Regions from separate parts of the Cupriavidus phytohabitans genome, predicted to be linked through region 2. Evidence: riboswitches for the same ligand, from Rfam matches in the RefSeq annotation. Region 2 holds a riboswitch; the other holds the start of a gene.
The links. Region 2 has a riboswitch for glycine ahead of gcvT (glycine cleavage system aminomethyltransferase GcvT). Riboswitches for the same ligand answer to the same signal wherever they lie in the genome.
Positions count from the first base shown of each region.

Region 1 (15,749 bases), on a different contig from region 2:
ACGCCTACGGCGTATGGCGCCTGACCGCCGGCAAGGGCGCCAAGGCGCGTACCGAGACCGTGCGCGTGCGCGGCAACCTGACCACCAACGACGGCGAGATCGCGGTCAACTGGGCGCTGGAGGGCCATGGCATCCTGATGCGGGCCGAATGGGATATCGAACGCTTTCTGCGCAGCGGCCGGCTGGTGCAGGTGCTGCCGCAGTACGCCACGCCGGAGGCCGACATCTATGCGGTCTACCACCAGCGGCACCAGCTGTCGTCGCGGATCCGGCTGTTCGTTGAGTTCATGGCGGCCAAGTTCAGCGAGTTCGGCGAGCCGGCGAACATGCCGGCATGACTGTCGCTGCATGCAGCATTTACAACCCGGCGCGGCCTGGTGTGCCGAAATCAAGGGTTGCACGGATGGTGCGTTTCCTGCATGGCGCTGTTCTCCCACGTCTGCTATCCAAACCGACAGGAGGCCACCATGAGCATCTTCAAGGACATCCTCAACAAGCTGCTGGGACGAGCCAAGCCGGCAGCCACGGCGAGTGCGACGCCTGCAGGAGGCACGCCGACCTCCGCGGGTGCGGCCCCGCCACCGTCTGGCGCGTCACCCGCTGCAACGGGCGGCACCGCCCCCGCGGCCAGCGCCGGCCAGGCCACGGCCAAACCCGCGCCGCTGTCGGGCGTCGACGTCGAATCGATCATGGACAACCTGGTCAGGGAGAGCGGGCAGACGCTGAACTGGCGCACGTCCATCGTCGACGCGATGAAGGCGCTTGGCATCGACAGCAGCCTGGAGCACCGCAAGGAACTGGCGCGCGAGCTGCACTACAGCGGCGACATGAACGATTCCGCGGGGATGAATATCTGGCTGCACAAGCGCCTGATGCAGGAGCTTGCGGCCAACGGCGGCAAGCTCCCGGCGGATCTGTCGTAAGAAAAGCGTGGAAAGGCTCGGCGACTGCCCTAGCCGCCGATGCCGGCCCAGCGCAGGTGCTTGTCCCAGTCGGCGTCGCTGATCACGCCGGACACGCCCTGCCGCTGGCCGTCGGCGCGATAGAAATACGTGCGCGGCATCTCGCCCATCCAGTCGGGATCGACCGCGTAGCGCAGCCGCTCCTGCGGCTCGTTGCCAGACATCCACGCATTGCGCGTCAGGTTGACGCGCTTGAGCACCTGCTGCACCTGCGGCAGCGCATCGGCCCGGTCCATGGCCAGCGTGACCACGCGCAGGCTGCGATGCCTTGCCTGCAGCGTGCCGATGGCTTCGAAATTGCGCTTGCAGTAGACGCAGTCGAGCGACCACACCACCAGCACGAAGGGCTTGCCTTGCTGGGTGGCGCTGAGTTGCGCGGCATTGGCGGATTCGAAGACCGATACGCGTTCGGCCGCGTGCGCCATGCCGGCGACGCCGAGCGCGATCGCGGCGCCCGCCAGCGCGGCGACGAGTTTGCGACGTAACGACATAGCCCCGGTCATACCCCCGGTCATACCCCCGGTCATGCGCCCTCCTGCGCCAGCGGGAAGACCTGGAAGCCTTCGGCCTCGGTGCGCCACAGCACGTAGGCGCGGCCGCCGTGCTGCAGCAGGTGCGGCTGGTCCGAATCGCGCGCGGTGCCGGCGACCTGCCGCGTCTGCCAGGTCTTGCCGCCGTCCTGCGACAGCATCGCCGACAGCCGCGTCTGCTGGCCGTCGAACGATTTCCACGCCACCACGATGTGCTTGTCGTCGAGCGCGACGATATCGGCATGCTGCGCGCGCGGGTCGTCCAGCGGACGCTGCGCCTGCAGCTTGCCGTCCCTGAAGCGGCCCACCGATACCGTGGGCTTGCCTGCCTTCACGTTGAACCAGACCATGTGCAGCGTGCCGTCGGGCGTCACCGCGGCGCCCGGCCCGTGGTGCGGGCAGGCGTCGATGCGCCAGTCGTCGAAGGTAGCGCGCTGCATCGGCGCGGGCGTGCCGTCGGCCCCGAGCAGTGCCACCGCGTGGTCGCGCGCGTTGGGCGGGAACACGTGGCGCCACAGCGCCAGCACCTTGCCGTCCGGCGTCGGCGCGAGCGCGATGCGGCAGCATTCGCACGACTGGTCGGCGATCTTGTAGTCCCCCTGGAAACTCTTGCCGTGATCGGCTGACACCGCGTAGTAGATCGCAGCGCCGGCATAGGGCTGCTTGCGCGCCTCGGCGGCGGTCACGTCGCGCTTGTCGATCCAGCTGACGAAGACGCGGCCGGCCGCGTCCACCGCGATCGCGTCGAAGCGGTGCGCGATCTGGTCGCGGTTGGCATGCACCGTCACCGGCGCGGCAAAAGTCTTGCCGCCGTCGGTGGAGCGCGCGAAGCGGATAAAGCCGGTATAGGGCCTGGCCAGCGGCTGGGTCCAGGTGATGTAGATCTCGCCGTCGCGCCCCGCCGCTACCTTCGGCCGGCTGTCGTGATCGGCCGCGACGGGCTCGGGCACGCGGTTGACGTGCCGCACCGGCCCGAAGCTGCGGCCCTGGTCGGTGGACTCGCGCACCGCCACGTGCTGGCCATCCTTGTAGGCAATCCACAAACGGCCATCGCGATCGAAGGCGGCGCCGGTGCCGAGTTCGCTCATCGCCTTCGGGGCCGGGCTCTGCGCACCGTGGCCGGCATGGCTGCCATGCCCGCTGTGAGACTGCGCCATCGCGGCGAACGCCGTGCAGGCGATCACGCCCGCGGCAAGGATTCGGAAGCTGCGGCGCGCGCGCTGCATGGTCAGGGTATGGCTGGTCACTGCACTCAGAAGGAAAGCTTGGCCTCGGCGTAGAACGTCCGGCCCGGGTATGGGTGGTAGACGAAGTAACGCTGGCCGGTCAGGTTGTCGATGCCAAGCCCGAGGCGCACGTTCCTGGCGGGCTTGTAGGTCACCTTGACGTCGAAGGTCAGGAAACTGCTGGTGCCGCCGAAGGTGTCGGGATTGACGTCGCTGTTGTCGAGCGTATTGTACTGCCGCCCCGAATAGGTCATCGCCAGCGTGCCGGCCCATGCCGGCGTGAAGCGGTAGGTGCCAACGAGGTTCGCGCGCCACTGCGGGATGCGATAGAAATACTTGCCCACCGAGGCCGGGTTATTGGCGTTCTCCAGCGTCTTCGAATGGTTGTATGCGCCGCTGGCGGACAGGTCGAAGCCGCTCACCAGCACGTCGCGCCCGTCGTAGGCCAGCTCGATGCCGCGCGTGCGCACGCGGTCGACGTTCTGGAAGCTGGTGACGGTGGGGAACACCGTGGTGTTGGTCTGGCTGACCAGCGCATCGCGGATGTCGTCCTCATACACCGACACGCGGAAGTACGAACGGTCGACCGTGCGCTCGAAGGTCAGGTCCTTCGAAAACGAGCGTTCCGGCTTCAGGTTGGGATCGTTGTTGATCAGCGAGGTGCCGGTGATGCGGCCCTGGAACAGCTCGGCGACGGTCGGATAGCGATAGGCCTGGCCGAGCGACAGCCGGCCCAGCCAGTCCTGCCCGATGGCCTTTTCCAGCGCCAGCTTGGGCGACCAGTTGGACTCGCTGCGCACCGGGTAGGCGACATCCACGCCCGGCTGGCTGCGGCTGCCGTCATAGGCGCGCCAGTGCTCCCAGCGCACGCCCGGGATCAGCTTCCAGTCATCGGCGAAGTACCACGCGTCCTGCGCATACAGCGCCTGCGTCTCGGTCTTGCCGGCAAAGGCGTTGTTGAACGCGGAGATGGTGGCGGCCTGCCAGTCCGAAGTGTTGTAAGTGGTGTTGCTGAGCCGGTAGTTGTCGTAGTGGTAGCCGAAGGTGACCCAGTGGCCGCCCTTGAGCTGCTGCGGGCGATAGTCGGCCTTCAGGTCGAGCGTGCGCCAGCCGGTGCCGTCGCCATAGGTCACCGTGCCCGGGCCGTTGCCCGCGGTGCTGGCGGTGCGGCCGATGTCCTTGCTGACATCGAACAGCGACGCCACGCCGGAGAAGTTCCAGCCGGTCTCGTTGCGCGTGCGCAGCGACAGGCCGTAGAGCCAGCGCGCGTCTTCGCCATTGCTGGGCGCGAATGCGTTGGCAGGGATCACGTAGCGGAAGCCGCCGATATTGACCGGGCCGCTCGACACTCCATTGCCGTTGGCATCGCGCAGGTAGCTGCCGGTGGCGCTGGAACGGTCCTGCTGCCAGTAGGCGGCGGTGAACTGCGCCTGCAGCGTGTTGGTGATGTCGTAGGCGAGCTTGACCTTGAGCTGGTCCTGCACGGTGTGCGTGACGCCCTCGCTGTTGACGCCCATCACGGTGCGATCGGCGCCGGTCTGGTCCTGGTCGAAGTAGGCGCCGGTCACGGGCTTGTCGGCCGAGGTCGCACGCACGCTGGAGCGCGCCGCGGTGTAGAAGCTCAGCGGCTGGCTCTTGCTGTCCTGCCGGTCCACGCTGACCAGCCACGAGAACGGCCCGACGCGGTCGCCCACGTAGGCGTTGGCGTGCACGCCGTTGAAATTGTCGTGCGTGCCGTACAGGTTGAAGCGCTGCGTGAGCAGCTGCACGCTGGCATCGCCCTCGAACTTCTCCGGCGTGCGCGTGCTGATCAGCACGGTCGCCCCCAGCGAATTGCCCGGATACAGCGCCGAATACGGGCCATACAGCACGTCGACGCGCTCGATCTCGGCGGCGTTGACCAGCGACCAGCGCGGCGGGAAGGTGAAATCGGAGCCCAGCAGGTTCGACAGCAACAGGCCGTCGGCATAGACCAGCCCGCGTGCCGACTGCCGCGAGCTGGTGCTGCGCACCGAGATGATCGAGTTCATATCGCCGATGAAGCGCTTGCGCACGGCGAGGTTGGGCGCGTACTTGAGCGCGTCTTCGGTGTTGACCACGTTGAAGTCCGCCATGCGCGCGGCGCTGATGCCGTAGGCGGGCGATGGCGTATTGGGCGGCGTGGCGGGCGTTTCGCCGCGCTCGCTCTTGGCCGAGACCACGACTTCCTGCAGGGGCTGCGGCGCGGCGACGGGTCCATCCGCCTGCGCGCCGGCAATGCCGGGGCCCATCAGCGCGGCCGAAGCGGCCAGCGCGATCCGGTTTCTTCTCACTGGAATGCCTTTTCTGTTCTTCTGGCTCGCCCGTCTGGTGCGCCGTATCCGGCTCGTGGCGCACTTCCTCCGCGTAGCGAGTGCCGACATTCTAGGTGCCGGGACGGTTTGACGCAGTGCGACATAGCGCCGCGCCGGTGCGGAAACAAGGCGGCCGACCCAGGCGAGTGCCTGAAGCTCCATCCACGTTTACCCGCATATCCACACGGGGGCTTTATCTCTAGATTTGCCCGGATTGGCTCACACGCCAACGTGATGCTGGGAGAGACTGATCCGGCGGCAGCCGCCGCGGACAGCGCCGAAGGAGCAACCGCCCCGGAAACTCTCAGGCAGAAGGACCGGTATCACGCGTCACAGCACTCTGAAGAATGCCGCCATCGTCAGCCGGCATACCGAAGGAGCAAGCGGCCCTCGCCCCCCGTACAAGCGGCGATTGTCGTGAATCTCTCAGGTCAGGAACAGAGGGGGCGTCCGCCACGCATGTCGCGTGCGGGCTCCAACTCCGACGTTTCTGGACTGCCAGATCATGAAGACAATCGCCGTCATCGGCGGTGGCATCACCGGTGTCACCACTGCCTACGCGCTCGCCCGGCGCGGATTCTCCGTCACCCTGTTCGAGCGCCACCGCTACGCCGCGATGGAAACCTCGTTCGCCAATGGCGGGCAGCTTTCCGCCTCCAACGCCGAGGTCTGGACGCACTGGTCCACCATCCTCAAGGGCCTGAAGTGGATGCTGCGCAGCGATGCGCCGCTGCTGGTCAACCCGCGCCCGAGCTGGCACAAGCTGAGCTGGTTCGCCGAGTTCATCGCCTCGATCCCGCACTACCGCCGCAACACCATCGAAACGGCGCGCCTGGCCATCGCGGCGCGCGAGCACCTGTTCGCGTGGGCCGCGCAGGAAGGCATCGACTTCGACCACAAGCGCGAAGGCATCCTGCATATCTACCGCGACAAGGCCGGCTTCGAGCACGCGGGCCGCGTCTCGGCCCTGCTGGCACAGGGCGGGCTGGAGCGCCGCGCGGTCACGCCGGCGGAAATGCGCGCGATCGAGCCGACGCTGGCCGGCACGTACTACGGCGGCTATTTCACCGAAAGCGATTCGACCGGCGACATCCACAAGTTCACCAGCGGCCTGGCCGCCGCCATCGAGCGCATGGGCGTGCGCTGCCGCTACGGCGAGGACGTGCGCAATGTCACCACCGATGGCCGCAGCGCCAGCGTCACCGTGCAGGAAGGCGCGCACAGCACCACCTCGACCTTCGACGGCGCGGTGATCTGCGCCGGCACCGCCAGCCGCGCGCTGGCCGCCGGGCTGGGCGACCGTGTCAACATCTATCCGGTCAAAGGCTATTCCATCACCGTCAACCTGAACGACGCCGCCAGCCGCGCCGCTGCGCCGACCGTCAGCCTGCTCGACGACGAAACCAAGCTGGTCACCAGCCGCCTCGGCAACGACCGCTTCCGCGTGGCCGGCACCGCGGAGTTCAACGGCTTCAACCGCGACATCCGCGCCGACCGCATCCGGCCGCTGGTGGAATGGGTGCAGCAGTGCTTCCCCGGCGTCAGCACGCGCAGCGTGGTGCCGTGGGCGGGGCTGCGTCCGATGCTGCCCGACATGCTGCCGCGCGTTGGCCGCGGGCGGGCGCGGTGCATCTTCTACAACACCGGGCACGGGCACCTGGGCTGGACGCTGTCCGCGGTGACGGCGGATATGGTGGCCGGGGTGGTGGCGCAGGCGCTGGAAGCGCAGAAGGTGGCGGTGCCAGGTGGGATGGCGCTAGGGAGGGCCTGAGCGGCTGGCTGCAAATGCAGGGTGACGACAGCGGGATTTCAAACCAGAACTACCGCCCATTGTGAACGCACCGCTCTCCCGCGAAGTGGGAGAGGGGTGGGGGTGAGGGCCGGAGCATCAACGAAGTGAAGGGCGTCGCTATGCCAGCGCCTGCCCTCACCCCCGGCCCCTCTCCCGCAAGCGGGCGAGGGGAGCAAACCAGCGGCGCACGTTGCATGCGTCGTCTGGCATCACCTTCAGGCCGGCGCAAACACCGGCACCGGCGCCCCGTCCGCGCTGGGCGCGAACTTGACCTTCACCTTCTGCCCGATGCGCACTTCATCGAGATCGCAATCGACGATATGGGTCATCATGGTCACGCCCTCGTCCAGCTTCACGTAGGCGATGCAGTATGCCTGCGGGCCAGCCTTGCGCGTGACGCTGTACGAGTAGATGGTGCCGCGGCCGCTGGCGGTCTTCCAGACCGTATCGCCCATGCAGAACGGGCACAGCGTGCGCGGATACCAGTGCGTCTTGCCGCATGACTGGCAGTGCTTGACCAGCAGCCGGCCTTCGCGCGCGGCCTGCCAGAATTCGATGTTGTCGGGCTGTTCGTCCGGGGCCTTGTAGGCCATGGGAGTGTGTGGGGTCGTCATGTCAGTTGCTCCGGCGATCGTTCATCATTCACGCTCGAGGATCAGGGTGGCGCTGCCGTGGCGCGAGCCCAGGTAGCCGCCAGTGCCTTGCGCCAGCGCCAGGTCGCAGTTCTTCACCTGCACCGCCGGATGCGCCTCGCCGCGCAACTGGCGCACGGCCTCGATCACCTTGGTGATGCCGCCGCGGTTGGCCGGGTGGTTGTTGCACAGGCCGCCGCCATCGGTATTGAACGGCAGCTTGCCGACACCCGAGATCAGGTTGCCGTCGGCCACGAACTTGCCGCCTTCGCCCTTCTTGCAGAAGCCCAGGTCTTCCAGCTGCATCAGCACGGTGATGGTGAAGCTGTCGTAGATCGAGGCGTACTTGATATCGGCCGGGGTCACGCCCGCTTCCGCGAACGCGGCCGCGCCCGAGAACTTCGCGCCCGACCAGCTCAGGTCGACTTCGCCGCCCAGCTGGCCCTTGACGTACTCGCCGGCACCCACGATCTTCACCTTCGGACGCTTGAGCGTGGCCGCGATCTCGGGACGCGCCACGATCAGCGCACCTCCGCCGTCGGACACCACGCAGCAATCGAGCTTGTGCAGCGGGTCGGCGATCAAGGGCGAGTTCAGCACCTCTTCCACCGTGACCACGTTGCGCAGCATCGCATGCGGGTTGTGCTGCGCGTGGTGCGACGCGGCCACCTTGACCCATGCCAGCTGCTCGGGCGTGGTGCCGTACTCGTACATATGGCGCATGGCCACCATCGCGTACAGGTTGACGGTGACGGGATTGAACGGCGCCTCGAACGGCGCGTCCGGCAGGTTGGCGCCCCAGTTGCGCGCCTGCGTGCCGGTCGAGCCTTCCGAGCGCGGCCGGCCCGCCAGCGTGATCAGCGCCACGTTGCACTTGCCGGCGGCAATGGCCTGCGCGGCGTGCGAGACATGCACCAGGTAGGCGGAGCCGCCGGTGTCGGTGGAGTCCACATGGCGCACCTTCAGGCCCAGGTAGTCGATCATATTGGTGGCGCCCAGCCCCGGCGCATCGCCGGCGCAGAAATAGCCGTCGACGTCCGCCAGGGTCAGGCCGGCGTCGGCCAGCGCGCCGCGCGCGGATTCCGCGTGCAGCTGCGCCACCGACTTGTCCGGCGCCTTGCGGGTCGGGTGCTCGTAGGCCCCGACGATATATGCCTTGCCTTTGATGCTCATGGGAGTCTCGTCCTGCTTGGGATGGATATTGGGTAAGTTCAGAAACGCATCAGCACCAGCCAGGTCGCCACCATGGCCGGCCGCTCGCTGCCCTCGACCTGCATCTCGACTTTCCAGTGACAGCGCACTTCGCCGGGGCGGACATCGTCGAGCTGCTGCAGCGTGAACGCACCGCGCACGCGCGCGCCGGCCGGCACCGGGCCGGTGAAGCGCAGCCGGTCGAAGCCATAGTTCAACGCCAGCTTGCGGCCCGGGAAGGCAAAGCACTGCCCGAACGCCGCCGACACCATCGACAGGATCAGGAAGGCGTGCGCGACCGTGCAGCCGTATGGCGAATCCGCCGCGGCGCGCTCGGGGTCCACGTAGACCCACTGCCGGTCATGGGTCAGCTCGGCAAAGGTATCGATGGCGGACTGCCCGATGGGGAAATACTCGCTCACCGCGGCCGGCGCGGCGCAAAGCGCGCGCAGGTCGTCGAGCGATGCAATGCTGTGCATGAGGCTCCTGTCGGTCCAGGTCTCGCCGGGCGCGATCGGCGCGATCGGCGCTATTGGCGCGATCGGTCCAGGCGGTCGGCTGTGTCCATTACGTTCCTTGGTACTGAATCCTGATGCTGTACCGCAGCTTGCGGTCGAGTGTAGCGACGGCACCGAAGCAACGTCCAATATCGTTTCCCGCTCGATTGATAAGCAGCGTTTATCGGCCCACCCGGTGCGCGCGGTTGCCCGGGGGACGCCCCGCGCACTAAGATGTGGCTCCCGCATCCCCACTGACCCCATGGAACTGCGCCGCATCCGGCACTTCGTCGTGCTGGCCGAGACCCTCAATTTCCGCCGCGCGGCAGAACGCCTGCATATCGCCCAGCCCGCGCTGACGGTCTCGATCCAGAAGCTCGAGTCTGAGCTGGACGCCACCCTGTTCGTGCGCGAGCCGCGCGGCGTCACGCTGACCGAGACCGGCCGCGCCGCGCTGGCCGAGGCCCGGCGCATCCTGTTCCATGCCGGCCAGTTCAGCGAGCTGGTGCAATCGGCCAGCAGCGGCATGGCCGGCACCTTGCGGGTGGGTTTTGTCGGCACCACGACCTCGCACCTGCTGCCACGGCTGGTGACGCGCTTCCGCAATGAATATCCCGGTGTCGAACTGGTGCTGCGCGAAGCGACCTCGACCCGCATCATGCAATGGCTGGAAGACGAGGCGCTGGACGTGGGCCTGGTGCGCACGCCGCTGCTGACGCCGGGCAATACCGCGCTGGCGCTGCTGGAGCGCGACCGCTTTGTCGCCGCCCTGCCGCGCAGCCATCCGCTGGCGGGCAAGCCGTCGCTGACGCTGGCCGACCTGGCGCAGGAGCGCTTTGTCATGTACGAGCAAAGCGAAGCCTCTGGCCTGCGCAGCGCCGCGCTGTCGGCATGCCAGACGGCCGGCTTCCAGCCGCGCGTCACGCAGGAGGCCACGCAGGTGCAGACCGTGCTGGCGCTGGTGGAGAGCGGGCTGGGCGTGGCGCTGGTGCCGTCGATCATGCAGCGCTTCGCCAACGACCGCATGGTGATCCGCGACCTGGCGGGCTATCCGGACAGTGCCGGCATCGGCCTGGCGCTCACCTGGCTGCCGGCGCACGACAGCCCGGTGGTACGGCATTTCCGCGAAGTGGCGTTGTCGGAATTCGCGGTGGATGGCGGCAACGAGGAGCGTGGCGCGCCCTAGCCTGCGCAAGCTATTCGCCCTCTTCTTCCGCCACGCTCAGGGTCAGTCCTGCCGCGGGCAGCGGCAGGGCCGTGCGGTATCGCACCTGCTTCAGCGCGAAGCTCGACCGGATATTGGACACCCCCGGGATCTTGGTCAGCTGCTCCAGGATAAAGCGCTCCAGGCTCTGCATGCTGGGCACGACCACGCGCAGCAGGTAGTCCGCATCGCCCGTCATCAGGTAGCACTCCATCACTTCCGGACGCTTGTCGATCGCCGCCTCGAAACGGCGCAGCGCGTCTTCCACCTGCTTTTCCAGGCTGACCTGGATAAACACATTGATGCGCAGGCCCAGCGCCTCGGCATTGAGCAATGTGACCTGCTGCTTGATCAGTCCCATTTTCTCCAGCGCCTTGACGCGGTTGAAGCAAGGCGTCGGCGACAGGTTCACGGCGCGCGCCAGCTCGGCATTGGTGATGCGGGCGTTCTGCTGCAGCTGGTTGAGGATGGCGATATCGATGCGATCGAGCCTGAGCGAGGTTTCGTTCATGATGTAACAATTCCGGATTCTGGCGTTTATTGAGAATTTTTATACTGTGATAGGTGGTTCAGGCAAGGCAATTCAGACACATTCTCCGCGGCTCCAGGCGTAACCTTGTTGGCATCGGCGGGCTTTGGCGGGCGCGCCGCCACAGACAAGCAATACGGACAGGAGCGGTGCCATGACTAACCTGGCAAACGGTGTGCAATCGATGCTCGCGCTGCCTTCGGCCAACGAAGACAGCGATCCCCAGGAAACGCGCGAATGGCTGGACGCGCTCGAAGGCGTGCTGGCGCACGCCGGCAGCGCGCGCGCCAGCTTCCTGCTGCGGCGCCTGGCCTCGCATGCCGCGGCGCAGGGCCTGCCGCCGCCCGGCGCCGGCCCGAGCGCCTATGTGAATACGATTCCCGTGCAGGCGCAGCCGCCCTACCCCGGCGACCTCGAGATTGAGGCCCGGCTGGGCGCCGCGCTGCGCTGGAATGCGCTGGCCATGGTGGTGCGCGCCAACCGCGCCTATGGCGAACTGGGCGGGCATATCGCCAGCTATGCCTCGGCGGCCGACCTGTTCGAAGTCGGATTCAACCACTTCTTCCGCGCCGACAGCAGCGCAGAACAGGGCGGAGACCTCGTCTATTTCCAGCCGCACTCCGCGCCCGGCGTCTATGCCCGCGCCTACCTGGAAGGCTTCCTCGACGAAACCCACCTGCAGCACTACCGGCGCGAGATCGCCGGACCCGGACTGTGCTCCTACCCGCATCCCTGGCTGATGCCGGACTTCTGGCAGTTCCCGACCGGCTCGATGGGCATCGGCCCCATCAATTCGATCTACCAGGCGCGCTTCATGCGCTACCTGCAGAACCGCGGGCTGCAGCCGGCGTCGTCGCGCAAGGTCTGGGGCTTCTTCGGCGATGGCGAGATGGACGAGCCCGAATCGATCGGCGCCTTGTCGCTGGCCGCACGCGAGCAGCTCGACAACCTGGTGTTCGTCATCAACTGCAACCTGCAGCGGCTCGACGGGCCCGTGCGCGGCAACGGCCGCATCGTCGATGAACTCGAAGCGCTGTTTGCCGGCGCCGGCTGGAACGTGATCAAGGTGCTGTGGGGCTCGGACTGGGACGAGCTGTTCGCGCGCGACCGCTCCGGCGCGCTGGTGCGGGCCTTCGCGCAGACCGTCGACGGCCAGTTCCAGACCTTCTCCGCCAACGACGGCGCCTACAACCGCGAGCACTTCTTCCAGCAGAACCCCGAGCTCGCCGCCCTCGCCGCGCACCTGAGCAACGACGACATCGACCGCCTGCGCCGCGGCGGCCACGACCTGCGCAAGCTGCACGCCGCCTACGCGCGCGCCATGGACCACCGCGGCCAACCGACCGTAATCCTGGCCAAGACCATGAAGGGCTTCGGCATGGGCACGGTGGGCCAGGGCCGCATGACCACGCACCAGCAGAAGAAGCTGGAACTGGAAGACCTGAAGGCGTTCCGCGACCGCTTCCAGCTGCCGCTGTCGGACGACGACGTCGCCAACCTGCGCTTCTACAAACCCGCCGACGACAGCCCGGAGATGCGCTACCTGCACGCACGCCGGGCCGCGCTTGGCGGCTACCTGCCGCGGCGCCGGCAGGCCGCGACCACCGCGCTCGCGGTGCCGCCGTCCGGCCAGTGGGCCAGCTTCGCGCTGGCCGCGGACGGCAAGGAGATGTCGACCACCATGGCCGTGGTGCGCATGCTCGGCAGCCTGCTCAAGGACGCCACGCTGGGACCGCGCATCGTGCCGGTGGTCGCTGACGAGGCGCGCACCTTCGGCATGGCCAACCTGTTCCGGCAGGTCGGCATCTATTCGCCGCTGGGCCAGCGCTATGAGCCGGAAGACCTGGGTTCGATGCTGTACTACCGCGAATCCACCGGCGGGCAGATCCTGGAAGAAGGCATCTCGGAAGCCGGCGCGATCTCGTCATGGATCGCCGCGGCCACCGCGTACAGCGTGCACGACCTGCCGATGCTGCCGTTCTACATCTACTACTCGATGTTCGGCTTCCAGCGCATCGGCGACCTGATCTGGGCCGCGGCCGACCAGCGCGCCCGCGGCTTCCTGATCGGCGCCACCTCGGGCAAGACCACGCTCGGCGGCGAGGGGCTGCAGCACCAGGACGGCACCAGCCACCTGGCCGCGTCGACCATCCCAAACTGCCGCGCGTGGGATCCCGCCTTTGCCTATGAAGTGGCGGTGATCGTGGAGCATGGCATGCGCGAGATGGGCGAGCAGCAGCGCGACGTCTTCTACTACGTCACCGTCGGCAACGAGAACTATGCGCAGCCGTCGATGCCGCAGCCGGCCGAGGCCGCGCGCGACGGCATCCTGAAGGGCATGTATTCGCTCATGCCGCACCGGCGCGATGCCAGCCACGTCAACCTGCTCGGCGCGGGCGCCATCCTGCCCGAGGTGATCAACGCCGCGCGCCTGCTCGAAGACGACTGGGGCGTGGTGGCGCAGGTGTGGAGCGTCACCAGCTTTACCGAACTGCAGCGCGACGCGATCGCCGTGGAACGCAGCAACCGCTTGAACGACGAACATGCCCGCTCGTATGTCGAGACGGTGCTGGACGGATCGGACGGCCCGGTGATCGCCGCCACCGACTATGTGCGCGCGGTGCCGGAGCTGATCCGCGCGTGCGTGCCGGGGCGCTACGTGACGCTGGGCACCGATGGCTTTGGCCGCAGCGACACGCGCCAGGCCTTGCGCGCGTTCTTCGAGGTAGACCGGTATTCCGTCGTGGTCGCGGCGCTGCGGGCGCTGGCCGATGACGGCAAGCTTTCGCCCGATGTGGTGCGCGCGGCGCGGGAACGCTATGGCAAGTCGGCCGGCAAGGCCGCGGCATGGCAGGCCTGATCTGAATCGATGTTCGCAGCCAGCGTGTCGATCAAGGGGCAATACTCCTCGTTGCCGTTGGCATGGCATTGACCGATCAGGTTCTTCAGTTCCGCGCGCATCCGCCGCAGGTTCCGCAGCCTTTCCTCCACCAGGCCGAGCTTTCGCTCGGCCAGTGCGCGAGCCGTGCTGCACTGGCCGTGGTTCTGCTGCAGCAGTACCCGGACTTCATCCAGCGTGAACCCGAGTGATTGGGCCTGGCGGATGAAATGCAGCCGCTGCAGGCTCTGTTGCGAATACTGGCGAATGGCGCCATGGGCGCGCTCGGGCACCGGCAGCAGCCCGCACCGATGGTAGTAGCGTACTGTCTCCACGCCAACACCAGCCGCCCTGGCCAGCTTCCCGATCGTCAGTGTGTGCTCCATCGCTTGACTCCGTACCCCGGTACGGTCCTAGGCTACGCGAAAGCTGCACTTGGGTGAAGGAGGGTTGCATTTCGACCGCAAAACGACAGCGGCCGCCATATGTAGCGGTAACTCTAGAAAGGTCATTATGCAATCGCGAATCATTCGTGTTCTGCCCGCAGAACATGGTTGGGCACTGGAGTTCACCGGGCTCGATATCAAGCCCCAGAGGTTTCCGACCATGGAAGCGGCAATCGCGGCCGGCTGGGATGTGGCCAGGCGGCAGAACGCCGAATTGCACATCCATCGTCATGACGGGAATGTGCAATTGCGCAGTGCGCGCGACGGCAAGCAACAGGATCCGCAGCGGTGATGCCGCGCGACGGCGGCCCGCCACAAGCGAGTCGAGGCCCGCTCCCACTTGTCCCAAATTAACAAACGAATGTCCCAGTAAAGCAAGCGAGCGCGCTTCGATCGCCCGATACTCCATCTCCAAGCAGGCCATGACCTGTACGCAGATCCACCAACTGCTGGAGACATCGAAATGGAGATCAGGCAGATCACCCCGGCCATTGGCGCCGAAATCACAGGCGTCCATCTCGGCGACGCGGCGCGTGATCCGGCGCTCTTCGCCGACATCAAGGCAGCGCTGCTCAGGCACCGCGTGCTCTTCTTCCGCAAGCAGGACATCACGCGTGCCGAGCACGTCGCGTTCGCCAGCGCCTTCGGCAAGCTGGAAGACCATCCCGTGGCCGGCAGCGACCCGGATCATCCGGGCCTGGTGCGCGTCTACCGCAGCGACAACCCGCACAGCTACGAGAACAACTACCACTGCGATGGCCTGTGGCGCCCCAACCCCGCCATGGGCGCGGTGCTGCGCTGCATCGAATGCCCCGAGATCGGCGGCGACACCATCTGGGTCAACATGGTGAAGGCCTACGAGGAACTGCCGGACGACATCAAGGTGAAGATCGACGGGCTGCGTGCCCGCGCCAGCATCGAGCAGAGCTTCGGCGCGGTCATGACGCCCGAGGCGCGCGCGAAGCTCGCGCAGGACCATCCGCCGGCGGAGCATCCGGTCGTGCGCACGCATCCGGAAACCGGCGAAAAGGTGCTGTTCGTCGGTGCCGGCTTCTCGACCTACTTCACCAACTACAGCACGCCGGCCAACGTGCGGCACGGCATCGACAAGGCGCCCGGTGCCGCACTGCTGCTCAACTACCTGATCAGCCGCGCCACCATTCCCGAATACCAGGTGCGCTGGTCCTGGCAGCAGGGCGACATCGCTGTCTGGGACAACCGCTGCACGCAGCACTACGCGCTCAACGACTACTGGCCCGCCCCGCGCAAGATGGAGCGCGCGGCCATCGTCGGCGACACCCCCTACTGAACCGACTGCCTTCCGACCCGGAGACTCCCCATGTACTTCCTCGATGGCCACCTCTTTCCCGAAAACCAGCAGCCGCTGATCATCACGGCCGCACCGTATGCCCCCGGCTGGCTGCCTTCCGATTTCCCCGAAGACATTCCGGTCACCATGGAGGCGCAGATCCAGAAGGCGGTGGACTGCTACAACGCCGGCGCCACCGTGCTGCACCTGCATGTGCGCG
Region 1 is NZ_JAGIQB010000019.1:52,111-67,859, reverse strand. It holds gene J8I34_RS15335 (LysR family transcriptional regulator) at 1-338, shown strand, start outside; gene J8I34_RS15330 (DUF3597 domain-containing protein) at 468-923, shown strand; gene J8I34_RS15325 (TlpA family protein disulfide reductase) at 953-1,453, opposite strand; gene J8I34_RS15320 (sialidase family protein) at 1,486-2,739, opposite strand; gene J8I34_RS15315 (TonB-dependent receptor) at 2,745-5,030, opposite strand; glycine riboswitch at 5,280-5,381, shown strand; glycine riboswitch at 5,382-5,502, shown strand; gene J8I34_RS15310 (D-amino acid dehydrogenase) at 5,557-6,822, shown strand; gene J8I34_RS15305 (Zn-ribbon domain-containing OB-fold protein) at 7,059-7,457, opposite strand; gene J8I34_RS15300 (thiolase family protein) at 7,482-8,648, opposite strand; gene J8I34_RS15295 (MaoC family dehydratase) at 8,687-9,145, opposite strand; gene J8I34_RS15290 (LysR family transcriptional regulator) at 9,426-10,349, shown strand; gene J8I34_RS15285 (Lrp/AsnC family transcriptional regulator) at 10,360-10,878, opposite strand; gene mdeB (alpha-ketoglutarate dehydrogenase) at 11,051-13,756, shown strand; gene J8I34_RS15275 (MerR family transcriptional regulator) at 13,714-14,160, opposite strand; gene J8I34_RS15270 (DUF2188 domain-containing protein) at 14,288-14,512, shown strand; gene J8I34_RS15265 (TauD/TfdA dioxygenase family protein) at 14,684-15,529, shown strand; gene J8I34_RS15260 (beta-keto acid cleavage family enzyme) at 15,560-15,749, shown strand, end outside.
Region 1: another riboswitch for glycine. It lies ahead of J8I34_RS15310 (D-amino acid dehydrogenase); the one in region 2 lies ahead of gcvT (glycine cleavage system aminomethyltransferase GcvT).

Region 2 (15,749 bases):
CGCCACGGGCCAGGGCGATGCCGCCGGGCACGGCGGCAATGCCGATCCGCACGTGTACTCCTTGCTGTGCCGCCTGCTGGCGCGCAGCCTGCCCGCGGATGCCGCGCACCTGGAAGAGCGCATCGCGCTGCATCGCCACGGCATGGCCGCCAGCGAGTTCATCGACCACTGGATCGACCTGCTCGACTGCCATGCCGGCGCGGGCCAGCACGGCAAGGTGGTCGAGCTGGCCGGCGAAGTGCTGAACCGCTATCCGCTCGAGCGCAACCCGGCCGATGTCACCTGGGCCTTCAGCCGCCTGATCGCGGCGTGGAAGTCCATGGGCGGCGCTGAACCGGCCGAGGCCGCGCGCGCCGCGATGGCGCACATGGACGCGCGCCTGGATGCGCTGCCGGTGGAGGCCCGCAGCGAGGCCGCGCACCCCATGGCGCATGCGCGCGCGCACTTTGCCGCGCTGCTGCAGGCGCAGATGGCGCGCATGGACGAGCATGACCGTGCCGACGCGCTCGCCGAGATCGAGACCCAGCAGCGCCGCGCGCTGCTGGTCGAGGATGCCTGGCTGTACAACCGCTTCGGCCTGCTGTGGCGTGAACTGGGCGACACGGAGCGCGCGCTGCCGATGTTCGAGCAGGCGGTCGCCCTGACCAAAGGCGATCCCGAGGACCAGGCCGGGCCACGGGTGCAGCGCGGACTGGTCCACAACGCCGCGCGGCGCCACGACGCGGCCATGGCAGACTTCGTCGCGGCCTTTGCCGTGCGCGATGACTGGGATGCCGAGGTATGCCTGCGCGTGGTCGAGTCGGCGCTCGGGCTGCAGCAGCGCGAGACGGCGCTGGCCTACTTCGACAAGGCCCGCGCCCGCGGTGCCGCGCAGGGCGCTACGCGCACTTTGTACGCGCAGGTGGAGACGGCGCTGAAGTCAACCCGCCCGCGCTGGAAAGTCTGGGGCGTCTGAAACGCCGCACGGACACCCGGCCGCGCCGGGGTCCTCGCAAAAATGTAAAAAACGCCATCCGCGAGATGGCGTTTTTTACATGAAGTTGACCGAAGTTAGTCGCTCGTTTGGTGCGGTGTCGGACAATCACTGACATGGATTGTCATGTGCTTACATTACCATGTCGACCATGAACGGACTGAGCCAACTATTTCCAACACTCCCCCTCGCCCCAGGCGGCTTGTTCTGGGTCGGACTCGCGCTGGTAGGCGCGGGCCTCGCGGGGGAAGTCAGCCGCCGCTGGCTGCGCTGCCCGCGCATCGTGGGCTACGCCGTCGTGGGGCTGTTCGCCGGCATGCTCGGGCGCGGCATCGTCGACGAGAACATGATCAACCAGACCCGTATCCTGATCGATATGGCGCTGGCACTGGCCCTGTTCGAACTCGGGCACCGGCTGTCGCTGACCTGGCTGCGCGCCAACCGCTGGCTGCTGCTGACCAGCGCCTTCGAGAGCCTGCTGACCTGGGGCCTGGTCGCGGCGGTGCTGCAATGGATCGGCGCCTCGCCCGGCGTGGCGATCCTGGCCGGCGGCATTGCCGTCAGCACCTCGCCCACCATCGTGCTGCAGCTCAAGAACGAACTGCGCGCCGAAGGCCAGGTCACCGAGCGGCTGATGGCGATGGCAGCGCTGAACAGCATCTATGCCGCCGCGATCGTGCAGCTGACCACCGGCTGGCTGCATTCCGAATATGGCAACCTGGGCGCCGCGCTGCTGCACCCGCTCTACCTGCTGGTGGGTTCGTGCCTGCTGGCATGGGTGGTGGGGAAGGTCGGCCATGTGATCTATGAGCGCATGTCGGCCGATGACCACTACAGCTTCCTGGTGCTGGTGGGCCTGGTGCTGTTCACGCTGGCGCTGACCCGGGTACTAAAATTGTCGATGCCGCTGACATTGCTGCTGGCCGGCGTGGTGTTCAAGCACCAGGACAGCCAGCCGCATGTCTGGCCGCCGCACTTCGGCAGCGCCGGCAGCCTGCTGATCATTGTGATGGTGGTGTCGCTGGGCCTGCCGCTGACCGCGCATGACTGGGTCGTGGGTGGCGCATATGCCGTCGTGCTGGTGCTGCTGCGCCACCTCGCCAAGCTTGCCGGCGTGGTGTCGCTGGGATCGTTTTCGGGCCTGAGCATGCGCCAGTGCATGGCCCTGGGGGTGGCGCTGGCGCCGATGTCGGGGCTGGCCTACCTGCTGATGAGTGACGTCGCGCGCATCTACCCCGGGACCGGACAGCCGCTGGCCGCCATCATCCTGTGCGCGCTGGCGATCGAACAACTGCTCGGCCCGGTGATGGCAGCGTGGGCGCTGCGCTTCGCCGGCGAATCCCGGGCCAACGGAGGAGGGCGCTGATGTCGCTCGAATCGTTCAAGCAATCCGAGGCGCTGACCTTCGGCGTGGAGCTGGAGTTGCAGCTGGTCAACCGCCACGACTACGACCTGGCGCCGTTCGCGCCCGACCTGCTGCGCGCGCTCAAGGGCGCCGAGCACGCCGGCGACATCAAGCCGGAGATCAGCCCGTCGATGATCGAGATCAGCACGGGCATCTGCCACAGCTACCAGCAGGCGCTGGACGAGCTGACCACCATGCGCGACCTGATGGTGGCGGCCTCGCGCTCGCTCAACCTGGGTATTTCCGGCGGCGGCACGCATCCGTTCATGCAATGGGCCGACCGCACCATCTCGGATTCGCCGCGCTACCAGTACATCTCCGAGCTCTATGGCTACCTGGCCAAGCAGTTCACCGTGTTCGGCCAGCACGTGCATATCGGCTGCCCGAGCGCGGACGAGTCGCTGTTCCTGCTGCACGCCATCGGCCGCTACGTGCCGCACTTCGTTGCGCTGGCGGCGTCGTCGCCGTACGTGCAGGGTGTCGATACCGGCTTTGCCTCGGCGCGCCTGAATTCGGTCGCGGCCTTCCCGATGAGCGGGCGCGCGCCCTTCCTGCTGACCTGGGATGCCTTCACCGCGTACTTCGAGAAAATGCGCAATACCGGCGTGATCGAGAGCATGAAGGACTTCTACTGGGATATCCGGCCGAAGCCGGAATTCGGCACCATCGAGGTCCGCGTGATGGACACGCCGCTGACGGTGCAGCGCGCCTGCGATATCGCCGCCTATATCCAGATGCTGGCGCGCTACCTGCTGCTGTCGCGCCCGTTCATGCCGCAGGAAGACGATTACCTGGTGTACACCTTCAACCGCTTCCAGGCGTGCCGCTTCGGGCTGGACGGTGAATACGTGCATCCCAACGAGCTGACCCGGATGCCGATCGCCGACCATATCCTGTCGATTTGCGATGCGCTGGTGCCGCATGCCGAGGCGCTCGGTTCGCTGTCGGCACTGGCCAATATCCGCGCGCTGGCCGAGCGCCGCGACGGCGATGCCGAATGGCTGCGCCAGACCGATGCCGACGCGCGCAGCCAGCGCGAGACCGTGCGCAAGGCGTGCGAGCGCTGGGCGGTGTAACGCCGCCCGCTACCCGCCGCTACCCGCCGCCACTGCACGTCACTCAATGCACGCGGCTCACTTCACGCTATAGCCGCGCCCTTGCATGCACGCGGACCAGGCCTGGTAATACGACCCCATCGCCTGATTGGTGTTGGCCTGCGCCTGCTGGTTGGCGGCGTTGGCCTGGCGCCGTGACTGCCGGTGTGCCACGCCGCCTGCCACCGTACCCGTTGCAGCGCCAACCGCCGCGCCTTTGCCGGCATCGCCCGCGATTGCCCCAACGACTGCTCCGGCAGCCGCGCCGCCGGCGGCACCGCGCACGCGCTGCCCGCTTTGCGCTTGCGCCGGTGGCGGTGCCGCGGCAGCCTGCGCGGGGTCGACACCGGACTGCTGCTTGGCCCAGCTGTAGCAGGCGCCGTCGTCACTGGCCTGCTGCTGCTGGCTCTGGCCCTTGGCCGGATAGGCCACGGGCTTGCCTTGCGCCAGCACCGGGGCCGGGGCCAGCGCCAGCGCTGCCGCCAGCATGCCCAGGCCGCGGAACAGCGTGCGGTTCTGCCTTCGTTTCATGATCGATCCCCCGCCGTTGGCAGCCGCCGCCGTGTGCGGTAGCGGCCGTGTGTGTGAAGGCCAGTATTGCAGCCAGCGAGGCTAAGTCAATGCATCCTTTCAAAGCGCCGGGCGTGGCGGGTACCAAGGCGTGCCCGCAGGTGCCCGGCAGCACGCGCGGATCAGCGGGATGCGGGCGGCGACAGCAGGAACGCGAGCGCGTTGCGCCACCATGCCTCGTCGACGTACCCGGTCCAGTCGTTGTGCCCGGCATGGTCGATGACCGCCAGGCGGCGGGGTTCGTCCAGCGCTTCATAGAGCGCCTTGCCGAACCGGGGCGGCACGATGTTGTCGCGTTCGGCCACAACCACCATGACCGGGCGGCCAAAGGCGGCCAGGTTGGCCACGCTGTCGTAACGGTCGCGCAGCAGCCATCCGGTTGGTAGCCATGCATAGTGGTGGGCGGCAACGTGGGCAAGCTTGTCCCACGGCGTGATCAGCAGCAAGGCATCGACATGCTCGCGCTGGCGCGTTGCGGCGGCCGCGGCAACACCGGCGCCGAGCGATTCGCCGACCAGCAGCAGGGGGCCGCCAAACTGGTGCCGGGCGAGCGCAATCGCCTGGCCGGCATCGTCGACGAAGCTGCGCTCGCCAAGCGCGCCGTCGCGCGGGCCATAGCCGGGATATTCGGCCAGTATCACGCGGATACCCAGCCGCGTCAGCACGCTGGCGTAGTAGCCGCGATGGCCGGCGTGCCCGGCATTGCCGTGGAAGACCATGGCGGTCCCGCGGGCGGGGCCGTGCGGCTCGGCCAGCAGGCCGCGAAAATCATCCGGGCCCGGCCATGCGCGCAGTCCGGGCGAGACCATGTCGTCCACCGAGGCCTTGTCGGGAAAGTAGAGGAAGCGATCCTGCAGCATCAGGACGGACCCAAGCAGGACCACGCAAGCCAGCAGCCAGCGCAGCCGCCGCCGCGCCGACGCGGACCGTGCCGCAGGCAGCGCGGTTGCCCGCATGGCAGGCGGGCTAGGCGCCGGCGACCACCGGTTCGCACCGCACTTCGGTCCGGACCGAATTGGCGATAAAGCAGGCATCGTGCGCGGCATGATGCAGGCGCTCCAGCTCGTCGCGGGTCGGTTCGCGCTCGCCGGAGAAGGTGACATGGGGGCGCAAGGTCACCACCGTCATCGCCATCCGGCCCTCGCGGTTCTTTTCCATCACGCCGGTGGCGGCATCGACATAGCGGTCGACGACAAAGCGCTGCTTCGCCGCCAGCGACAGGAACCACAGCATGTGGCAGCTCGACAGCGAGGCGATGAACATCTCTTCCGGGTCGACCGCGCTGGCATCCGACATCGGCAACGGCACCACATCAGGCGACGACGAACCCGGGACTTCCGCGCCGCCATCGAAGCGCAGGACATGCCTGCGGCTGTAGCGGTTGCCGGTGAAATCCTGCCCGTCGCGTTGCCACAGGACCTCGGCGGTATATACGGACATGCGCAGACTCCTAATGTTGGGAATGCTTCAGGCGCCGTGCGGCACGCTCTCGCCGTCGCGCAGGCCCAGGCGCTGGTTGGCCGGCACCGCAATATCGATCAGCCTGGGCCGGGGCAGGTTCAGGTTGCGCATCATGTCAATGAACTCCTCGCGCGTGCGGCCGGATACGCGGCTGTTGTGCGCGCGCTCATGGCCGATGGTCGACGAGGTCTGGCCCTTGTAGTCGTGCGCGGGGTAGACCCGGGTATCGTCGGGCAGCGCAAAGAGCTTGCGGGTCAGGCTGTCGTACAGCGTGCCGGCGTCGCCCGACTGGAAATCGGTGCGGCCGCAGCCGTCGATCAGCAGTGCGTCGCCCGTGAAGACGCGGCGCACGATGCCATCGGATGTGGGCTCTTCCCACAGGTAGCTCATGCTGCCGGCGGTATGGCCGGGCGTATGGATCGCGCGCAGCACCTGCTTGCCGAATGCGACAGTGTCGCCGTCGATCAGTTGCTTCTGTGCCGGCTTGATATCGCAGCCCGATGGCGCCGCGGTGTGCGCGCCGGTCTGCATGGCGAGATGGCCGGCGGAGGTGATGTGGTCGGCGTGGGCGTGGGTCTCGATGACCCAGGCCAGGTGTGCGCCGGTATCCTTTACCAGCGCCAGGTCGCGTTCGAACTGGTGGTCGACCGGGTCGATCAGCAGCGCCTCCTTCGTTTCCGCATCGATCAGCAGGTAGGTGAAGGTGGACGAGGTATCGTCAAAGAGCTGGTGGAAGGTCTGCATGGCGGGCCCTCTTGTTCTGCAGTCGGGGAACGCCGCCATGATACGCCGCAATGGATGCGCATTGGGTGCGCAACAGGCGTCCTCTGGCACCTCTCACTTGTTTATGGGAGGTCAGCACTCCACGATATTCACCGCCAGCCCGCCGCGCGCCGTTTCCTTGTACTTCGTCTTCATGTCGGCGCCGGTCTCGCGCATGGTCTTGATCACCGAATCGAGCGATACGTAGTGCGTGCCGTCGCCGCGCAGCGCCATGCGTGCCGCGTTGACCGCCTTGACCGACGCCATCGCATTGCGCTCGATGCACGGGATTTGCACCAGCCCGCCGACCGGGTCGCAGGTCAGGCCGAGGTTGTGCTCCATGCCGATCTCGGCCGCGTTCTCCACCTGCGCCGGGCTGCCGCCGAGCACCGCGGCAAGCGCGCCGGCGGCCATCGAACAGGCCACGCCGACCTCGCCCTGGCAGCCGACCTCAGCGCCGGAGATCGATGCGTTGAGCTTGTACAGCAGCCCGATCGCGCCCGCGGTCAGCAGGAAGTCCACCACGCCCTGCTTGTTCGCGCCCGGCACGAAGCGGTCGTAGTAGTGCAGCACGGCGGGGATGATGCCGGCGGCGCCATTGGTCGGCGCGGTCACCACGCGGCCGCCCGCCGCATTCTCTTCATTGACGGCGATGGCGTACAGGTTGACCCAGTCCATCACCGACAGCGGATCCGACAAGGTGCGCTCGGCGCGCTCGGTCAGGCTGCGGTACAGCTCGGGCGCGCGCCGCTTCACCTTGAACGGCCCCGGCAGCTCGCCATCGGTGCGGCAGCCGCGCGCGACGCAGGCCTGCATCACGTCCCAGATATGCAGCAGCCCGTCGTTGACTTCCTGCTCGCTGCGCCAGGTCAGTTCGTTTTCCAGCATCAGCCGCGCAATGCTCTTGCCGCTGGCCTGCGCCATGTCCAGCATGTCCTTGCCGCTGCGGAACGGATGGGGCAACTGCTGCGCGGCGTTCAGCACCTGGGTATTGGGCGCACCCGCCGTGACCACGAAGCCTCCGCCCACCGACAGGTAGCGCGCTTCGCGCAGGCTCGCCCCGCTGCTGTCGAAGGCATGGAACTTCATGCCGTTGGGATGCTCGGCCAGTGCCTCGCGGCGGTAGAACGCGATGTGCTCCTTCTCGACGAAGGGCACGATATGGCGTCCCAGCAGCGACAGCACGCGCGTCTTGCGCAACGCGGCGAGCCTAGTGTCGATGGAATCGGGATCGATGGTGTCGGGCGATTCGCCCATCAGGCCGAGGATGACGCCCTTGTCGGTGCCGTGGCCCTTGCCGGTGGCGCCGAGCGAGCCGTACAGCTCGACCCGCACACTGGCCACCTGCGGCAGCAGGCCGTCGCGCTCCAGCCCCTGCGCGAACATCAGGGCCGCGCGCATCGGGCCCACGGTATGCGAGCTCGACGGGCCGATGCCCACCTTGAACAGATCGAAGACGCTGACTGCCACGGAATGTCTCCAGCAATGGGTGTGGCCCTGCAGAGGCTCTTTTTAGGCGGTCGAAGTACTGCAGCGGACACCGCCGCCGGCGGGTCCGTCATCTTGAGAATAGTGCGACGGCCGGCCCGCCGCGGACGCGGCGGCACCGGCCTGGGCGTGCGTCAGTCGACCACGTAGTCGCTGACCGGCACGCAGCTGCAGAACAGGTTGCGGTCGCCGTACACGTTATCGGCACGGCCAACCGGCGGCCAGTACTTCTGCGTGCGCAGCGATGCCACCGGATAAGCGGCTTCCTCGCGCGTGTACTTGTGGGTCCACTCGTTGGCGGTCACCACCGCGGCGGTGTGGGGCGCGTGCTTGAGCGGGTTGTCCTCGCGGTCGAAAGTACCGTCGGCGACGCGGCCGATTTCCTGGCGGATCGCGATCATCGCGTCGATAAAGCGGTCCAGCTCGTGCAGCGCCTCGCTCTCGGTCGGCTCGATCATCAGCGTGCCCGGTACCGGGAAGCTCATGGTCGGGGCGTGGAACCCGTAGTCCATCAGGCGCTTGGCCACGTCTTCGTTGCTGATGCCGGTTTCCTTCTGCAGCGGGCGCACGTCCAGGATGCACTCGTGCGCGACCAGGTCGTGCTGGCCGGTGTACAGCACCGGGTAGTACGGCGCCAGGCGCTTGGCCACGTAGTTGGCGGCCAGGATGGCGTTCTCGGTGGCGGCGGTCAGGCCGGCCGAACCCATCATCGCGATATACATCCACGAGATCGGCAGGATGCTGGCCGAGCCGAACGGTGCCGCCGACACGCCGCCGATGCCGCGGTCGTCGCGGCGATAGCCGACGCTGTCCTGGTTGGGCAGGAAGTCCGCCAGGTGCGCGCCGACCGCGACCGGACCCACGCCCGGGCCGCCGCCGCCGTGCGGGATGCAGAAGGTCTTGTGCAGGTTAAGGTGCGACACGTCGCCGCCGAACTGCCCCGGCGCGGCGGTGCCGACCATCGCGTTCATGTTGGCGCCGTCCACGTAGACCTGGCCGCCGTGCTGGTGCACGATCTCGCAGATCTGCTGCACGCCCTGCTCGAACACGCCGTGCGTGGACGGGTAGGTGATCATGATCGCAGCCAGGTTCTTGCTGTGCTGCTCGGCCTTCTTCGCCAGGTCTTCCAGGTCGACGTTGCCGTTCTCATCGCAGGCAACCACCACCACCTTCATGCCGGCCATTTGCGCCGACGCCGGGTTGGTGCCGTGCGCCGACGACGGGATCAGGCAGATGTCGCGATGGCTTTCGCCGCGGCTGGCGTGATACGCATGAATGATCAGCAGGCCGGCATACTCGCCTTGCGAGCCGGCGTTGGGCTGCAGGCTGACCGCGGCGTAGCCGGTGGCGGCGCACAGCATGGCCTCGAGCTGGTCGATCATCTCGCGGTAGCCCACGGTCTGGTCCAGCGGCGCGAACGGGTGGATCTGGCTGAACTCGGGCCAGGTCACCGGGATCATCTCGCTGGTCGCGTTCAGCTTCATCGTGCACGAGCCCAGCGGGATCATGGTGCGGTCCAGCGCCAGGTCCTTGTCGGCGAGCATGCGCAGGTAGCGCAGCATCTCGTGCTCGGCGTGGTGCGTATTGAAGACCGGGTGCGTCAGGTATTCGCTGGTGCGTGCCAGTGCGGCCGGGAACGCGTCATCGGTGGCGGCTTCGAGCTTGTCGAAATCGAGGCCCGCCGGCAGCGGCTTGCCTTGCGTGAAGATTTCCCACAGCGCGACCACGTCGGCGCGGGTGGCGGTCTCGTCCAGCGAGATGCCGACGCGCGTGGCGCCGGCATGGCGCAGGTTGATGCCGCGCGCGGTGGCGGCGGCGTGGATGGCTTCGGTGTTGAAGCCGGTTTCCAGCGTCAGCGTGTCGAAGAAGGTGGCGTTGGTGCGGGCGAAGCCGAGCTGCTCCAGCCCGGCGGCCAGCGTCGCGGCCAGGCGATGCACGCGCTGCGCGATGCGCTTCAGGCCTTGCGGGCCGTGGTACACGGCGTACATCGACGCCATCACCGCCAGCAGCACCTGCGCGGTACAGATGTTCGAGGTGGCCTTTTCGCGGCGGATATGCTGCTCGCGCGTCTGCAGCGCCAGGCGATATGCCTTGTTGCCCTGCGCGTCGACAGTCACGCCCACCAGGCGGCCCGGCATCGAGCGCTTGAACGCATCCTTCACCGCCATGTAGCCGGCGTGCGGGCCACCGAAGCCCAGCGGCACGCCGAAGCGCTGCGAGTTGCCCACGGCCACGTCGGCACCCCATTCGCCCGGCGCGGCGATCAGCGTCAGCGCCAGCAGGTCGGCGGCAGCCACCACCAGGCCACCGGCGGCATGCACGGCGTCGGCGATGGCGCGGTAGTCATTGACGTCGCCGTTGACGCCCGGGTACTGCAGCAGCACGCCGAAGGCGCCCGCGGCAGCGGCGTCGGCGGCAGGGCCGACCTTGACTTCGATGCCCAGCGGCAGCGCGCGCGTGCGTACCACTTCCAGCGTCTGCGGCAGCACGTCGTCGGCGACGAAGAAGGTGTTCGAGTCGTGCTTGTTCACGCGCTGCAGCAGCGTCATCGCTTCGGCGGCGGCGGTGCCTTCGTCGAGCATCGACGCATTGGCGATATCCAGCCCGGTCAGGTCGGTGACCATCTGCTGGAAGTTCAGCATCGCTTCCAGGCGGCCTTGCGAGATTTCCGGCTGGTAGGGCGTGTACGCCGTGTACCAGGCCGGGTTCTCGAAGATATTGCGCAGCACGACCGCGGGCGTGACGGTGTTGTAGTAGCCCTGGCCGATAAAGCTCTTGAGCACGCGGTTCTTGCTTGCCAGGCTGCGCAGCCTGGCAAGCGCGGCTTCCTCGCTCAGCGGCTCGGTGAACTCGCCCATCGGCATGCCGTCGCGGCGGCGGATGGCGGCGGGGATCACGGCGTCGATCAGCGCGGCGCGGCTGTCATAGCCGAGCACCTGAAGCATGTGCTGCTGTTCGGGGGTATCGGGGCCGATATGGCGGGCGGCGAAGGCGTCGCGCGCCTCCAGTTCGGCCAGCGTGGGCCGGTTACCTTGGGCGGCAGTCATGGGAAGCGGGGCGTTCATGGGCAAGAACCTCGTGGGGAGCGCTGCGGCAGGTGGTCAGCCGTGCCGCGGCGCTGCAATTTGCTTGTCATTCCCGCCTTCGCGGGAATGACGGACTTCAGGCGCCGACGCTGGCCTTGTACGCGTCGGCTGACATCAGGCCGTTGACGTCGTCGCTGTTGGCGGGCTTGAGCTTGAACAGCCAGGCGTCGAAGGCGTCGGCGTTGACGCTTTCCGGCGCGGCCGTGGCGGCTTCATTGACGGCGATCACTTCGCCGGCCACCGGGGCGTAGATGTCGGAAGCAGCCTTCACCGATTCGACCACTGCCAGCGCGTCGCCGGCACCGACCGACTTGCCCACTTCGGGCAGTTCCAGGAAGACGATGTCGCCCAGCGCGTCCTGTGCGTGGTCGGTGATGCCAATGGTGAGCGTGCCGTCGGCTTCGACGCGCACCCACTCATGCGACTCGGTGTATTTGAGGTCGGCGGGGAAATTCATGAAGGTTCTCCGGATTCAGATCTGTTTCTTGTTGGGTGATGCCTGCCCGGCAACGCTGCCGGCAGGCGAGGGCGACCGTTGGGTGAGCGGGTGTTTCCCTCAGCTCACGAGTGCCTTGCCATTACGCACAAACGGCAGTTTAACCACAGTCGCGTTGAGTTTGCGGTCGCGGATCTCCACCTGCACGGTGTCGCCGACGTTCACGCCCCGCGGCAGGCGCGCGAACGCAATCGATTGCGACAGCGAGGGGCTGAAGGTGCCGCTGGTGATTTCGCCGTCACCGGCGGGCGTGATGACCTTCTGGTGGGCGCGCAGCACGCCGCCTTTCTCGCGCAGGATCAGGCCGAGGAACTGCCGCTGTTGTCCGTTGGCGGCCAGCGCCGCCTTGCCGGTGAAGTCGCGCTCGCTCTGCAGGTCGACGGTCCAGGCCAGGCCAGCGTCCAGCGGCGAGGTATTGATGTCCATGTCCTGGCCGTACAGGTTCATGCCGGCTTCCAGGCGCAGCGTGTCGCGCGCACCCAGGCCAGCCGGGCGCACACCCGCGGCGTTCAGCTTTTCCCACAGGCCGGCGACGCTGGCGGCCGGCACGACCAGCTCGAAACCGTCCTCGCCGGTGTAGCCGGTGCGCGCGACCATGACCTCGCCGAGTGCGGGGTCCTGCACCACCACAGCGTTGAACGGCTTGAGCGCATCGGAAGGTTGGGTCGAGGGGAAGGTGCTCCACACCTTGGCGCGGGCGTTGGGCCCCTGCACCGCCACGATTGCCAGCGGCTGTGCGCCGGCCGGCGCGACATCTTCACGGCGCGGGGTAATGGTCACGCCGCTGCCGGTGGCATCGTTGCGGGCGCGGATCCAGTCGATATCGCCGACCGCGGTGCCGGCGTTGACCACCAGGCGGAAACGGTCCTCGGCAAAGAAGTAGACGATCAGGTCGTCGATCACGCCGCCTTTCTCGTCGAGCATGCACGAGTACAGCGCCTTGCCCGGCGTCTGCAGCTTGTCGACGTTGTTGGCCAGCAGGCCGCGCAGGAAGGCGCGGGTATTGGGGCCGCTGAGATCGACCACGCACATGTGCGACACGTCGAACATGCCGGCGTCGGTGCGCACGGCGTTGTGCTCTTCGATCTGGGAGCCGTAGTTGACCGGCATGTCCCAGCCGCCGAAATCGACCATGCGGGCGCCGAGGGCGCGGTGGATGGCGTTGAGGGGCGTGGCCTGGAGCGTCATGGAATCCTCGGGGGCAATGTCGGGTTGCGAAAACAAAAAAGGGCCATCCGCCGCGGCGATCGCTACGCCAATATGGCAAGCAATCCGCTGCGGCGGATGACCCCTCTGTCCTCGATACCTGAGAGATTACGAAGCGGATCCAGTGGACCCAACCTCGCGCGCCCCTTCGGTGGGCACGCTCGCCACGAATGGCGGGTGCCGCTCTCCAGAGTGCGGCATGCATCGTGTGCATGTTGCATGCCGATCCGAACGGTCCGTGGTGCCTGAGAGTTTTCGGGTGATACCCCTTCGGCGGCGCAGTTCTGCGCGCTCTCCCGGTCGGATGCGCGCAATGTACGGGAGGCCCCGGCCTTTGTCAAACCAGGCCGGACGGCCGCCCGGCGGCTGTACCCGTTCCTGCGCCCCGCCGCCAGGGGGCGGAACGTAGCGTTATTTATTCTTGTCGTCGGTCACGACGTTACCGATCACGCCGCCCACGGCCGCGCCACCCAGCGTACCCAGTGCGCTGCCCTCGGTCAGGATGGCACCGCCCACGGCACCCGCGCCCGCGCCGATGGCGGTATTGCGCTGCTTCGGGGTCATATCCGCGCAACCAGCGAATGCCGCGACCGTCGCGCCGATCAGGGTCACCTTGGTCAATGTCTGCAGGATATTCATTGTTGGCTCCGAGTGATGAATATTGCATGTCCGAGACACGCCTGGACATGACTGTTAGAACCTGGTGCACGTTCATCGGCTCCGGCCTTTACGAAGTGTTACGCCAGTGACACAAGGAGGGCCGACGATGCGGCAGGCGCTGACTGACCAGGCGCGGCCAGCGTGTTAACATCAACAGCTTTGCCGCCGGGCGCGTTTGCTGCCCCTGGCGCGCGCCTCGCATTCGCCCCATTTATTCGCCCCATTCATCCGCCCCATCTCCCGACCGCCCTTCGCATGAGCCACGGCCTGAATTCCGCCCAATCCGAAGCCGTCCGCTATCTGGACGGACCCTGCCTGGTGCTGGCCGGGGCGGGTTCCGGCAAGACCCGCGTGATCACGCAGAAGATCGCGCACCTGATCGAGGACAAGGGCTTCGAGCCGCGCCATATTGCCGCGGTCACCTTCACCAACAAGGCGGCCAAGGAGATGCAGGAGCGCATCGGCAAGCTGATGGAAGGCAAGACCACGCGCGAGGGCAAGCGCATCCCGCTCAAGCAGCTGACGGTCTGTACCTTCCACTCGCTCGGCGTGCAGATCCTGCGCATGGAGGCGGAGCACGTCGGCCTGAAACCGCAGTTCTCGATCATGGATTCGGATGACTGCTTCGGCCTGATCCAGGAGCAGCTCGGCACTACTGACAAGAAGCTGATCCGCGGCGTGCAGAGCACGATCTCGCTGTGGAAGAACGGCATGGTCGATCCCGAGGCCGCGATCGCGCAGGCCGCCAATGCCGACGAACACCAGGCCGCGCTGGTCTACCGCAACTACGTCGCCACGCTGAACGCCTACCAGGCGGTGGATTTCGACGACCTGATCCGCCTGCCGGCAGAACTGTTCGCGCGCAACGAAGCGGTACAGCTGAAGTGGCAGAACCGGCTGCGCTACTTCCTGGTCGACGAATACCAGGACACCAACGCCTGCCAGTACCAGCTGCTCAAGCTCCTGGCGGGCGGCTCGCACCTGCGCGCGCCGGCCTTTACCGCGGTGGGGGACGACGACCAGGCCATCTACGGCTGGCGCGGCGCCACGCTCGACAACCTGCGCGGGCTGCAGACCGACTTCCCCGACCTCAAGGTGATCAAGCTGGAGCAGAACTACCGCTCCACCGTGCGCATCCTGGAAGCGGCCAACGCGGTCATCGCCAACAATCCCAAGCTGTTCGACAAGAAGCTGTGGAGCGAGCATGGCATGGGCGATCCCATCGCCATCCATCCGATGAACGACGAGGAGCACGAGGCCGAGTCGGTGGTGTTCCGCCTGTCGGCGCACAAGTTCGAGCGCCGCGCGCAGTTCCGCGACTACGCCATCCTGTACCGTGGCAACCACCAGGCGCGGCTGTTCGAGCAGATCCTGCGGCGCGAGCGCATCCCCTATGTGCTGTCGGGCGGCCAGAGCTTCTTCGACAAGGCCGAGATCAAGGACATCTGCGCCTACCTGCGCCTGATCGCCAATCCCGACGACGATCCCGCCTTCATCCGCGCGATCACCACGCCGCGCCGCGGCGTGGGCAACACCACGCTCGAGGTGCTGGGCACCTTCGCCGGGCAGGCCAAGGTGTCGCTGTTCGAAGCGGCGATGATGGGCGGCATCGAGGGCAAGCTGCAGCCGCGCCAGCTGGAGCCGCTGCGCGTGTTTTGCGAATCGATGGTGCGGCTGGCCGACCGCGCGGCCAAGGACCCGGCTACCGAAGTGCTTGACGACCTGATGGCCGGCATCCACTACGAGGCCTACCTGTATGACAGCTTCGACGAGCGCCAGGCGCAGTCTCGCTGGACCAACACGCTGGAGTTCCTTGAATGGCTCAAGCGCAAGGGCACCAAGCCGGAAGCGGCCGAGGGCGAGGAAGCCACCGGCTATGACAACGCCGACGGTTTCGGCAGCGAAGGCAAGAATTTGCTCGAGCTGACGCAGACCGTGGCGCTGATGAGCATGCTCGAAGGGCGCGAGGAAGACCCGGACGCGGTGCGGCTGTCCACGCTGCACGCGTCCAAGGGGCTGGAATATCCGCACGTGTTCCTGGTCGGCGTGGAAGAGGGCATCCTGCCCCACTGCCGCGAAGACGACGACATGACCGACGAGAAGATCGAGGAAGAGCGCCGGCTGATGTATGTCGGCATCACGCGCGCGCAGCGCAGCCTGCAGATCAGCTGGTGCAAGAAGCGCAAGCGTGCGCGCGAGACCTACTCGTGCCAGCCGTCGCGCTTTATCGGCGAGATGAAGCTGGAAGAAGCGCCTGCGCCCATGGACGAAACCCCGGCGATGAGCCCCAAGGACCGGCTCGGCGCGCTCAAGGCGCTGCTCGGCGGCCCCGGCAAGACGGCGGCTGGCTGAGGGTCAGTACAGTCCCGATACAAAACCCTACCAGGCCGACAAGACCGCGCGCGCCGCGCTCGTTAGCATGACGGTTGTGCCGCCTGCGCTGCGCTTTTCACGGCTGTGCGGCTGTGCGGCGGCAGGGCCTGCCCGGGTCCTGCCGCTCCAGACATCACGTCTGGTTTTTCCCTGTATTGGCCCCCGCCGCGCTAGG
Region 2 is NZ_JAGIQB010000008.1:168,055-183,803, forward strand. It holds gene J8I34_RS07965 (tetratricopeptide repeat protein) at 1-955, shown strand, start outside; gene J8I34_RS07970 (cation:proton antiporter) at 1,116-2,339, shown strand; gene J8I34_RS07975 (YbdK family carboxylate-amine ligase) at 2,339-3,454, shown strand; gene J8I34_RS07980 (glycine zipper family protein) at 3,512-4,003, opposite strand; gene J8I34_RS07985 (alpha/beta hydrolase) at 4,165-4,998, opposite strand; gene J8I34_RS07990 (OsmC family protein) at 5,009-5,482, opposite strand; gene J8I34_RS07995 (MBL fold metallo-hydrolase) at 5,510-6,247, opposite strand; gene J8I34_RS08000 (L-serine ammonia-lyase) at 6,359-7,735, opposite strand; gene gcvP (aminomethyl-transferring glycine dehydrogenase) at 7,888-10,818, opposite strand; gene gcvH (glycine cleavage system protein GcvH) at 10,916-11,296, opposite strand; gene gcvT (glycine cleavage system aminomethyltransferase GcvT) at 11,396-12,523, opposite strand; glycine riboswitch at 12,619-12,742, opposite strand; glycine riboswitch at 12,764-12,850, opposite strand; gene J8I34_RS08020 (YMGG-like glycine zipper-containing protein) at 12,953-13,180, opposite strand; gene J8I34_RS08025 (UvrD-helicase domain-containing protein) at 13,457-15,553, shown strand.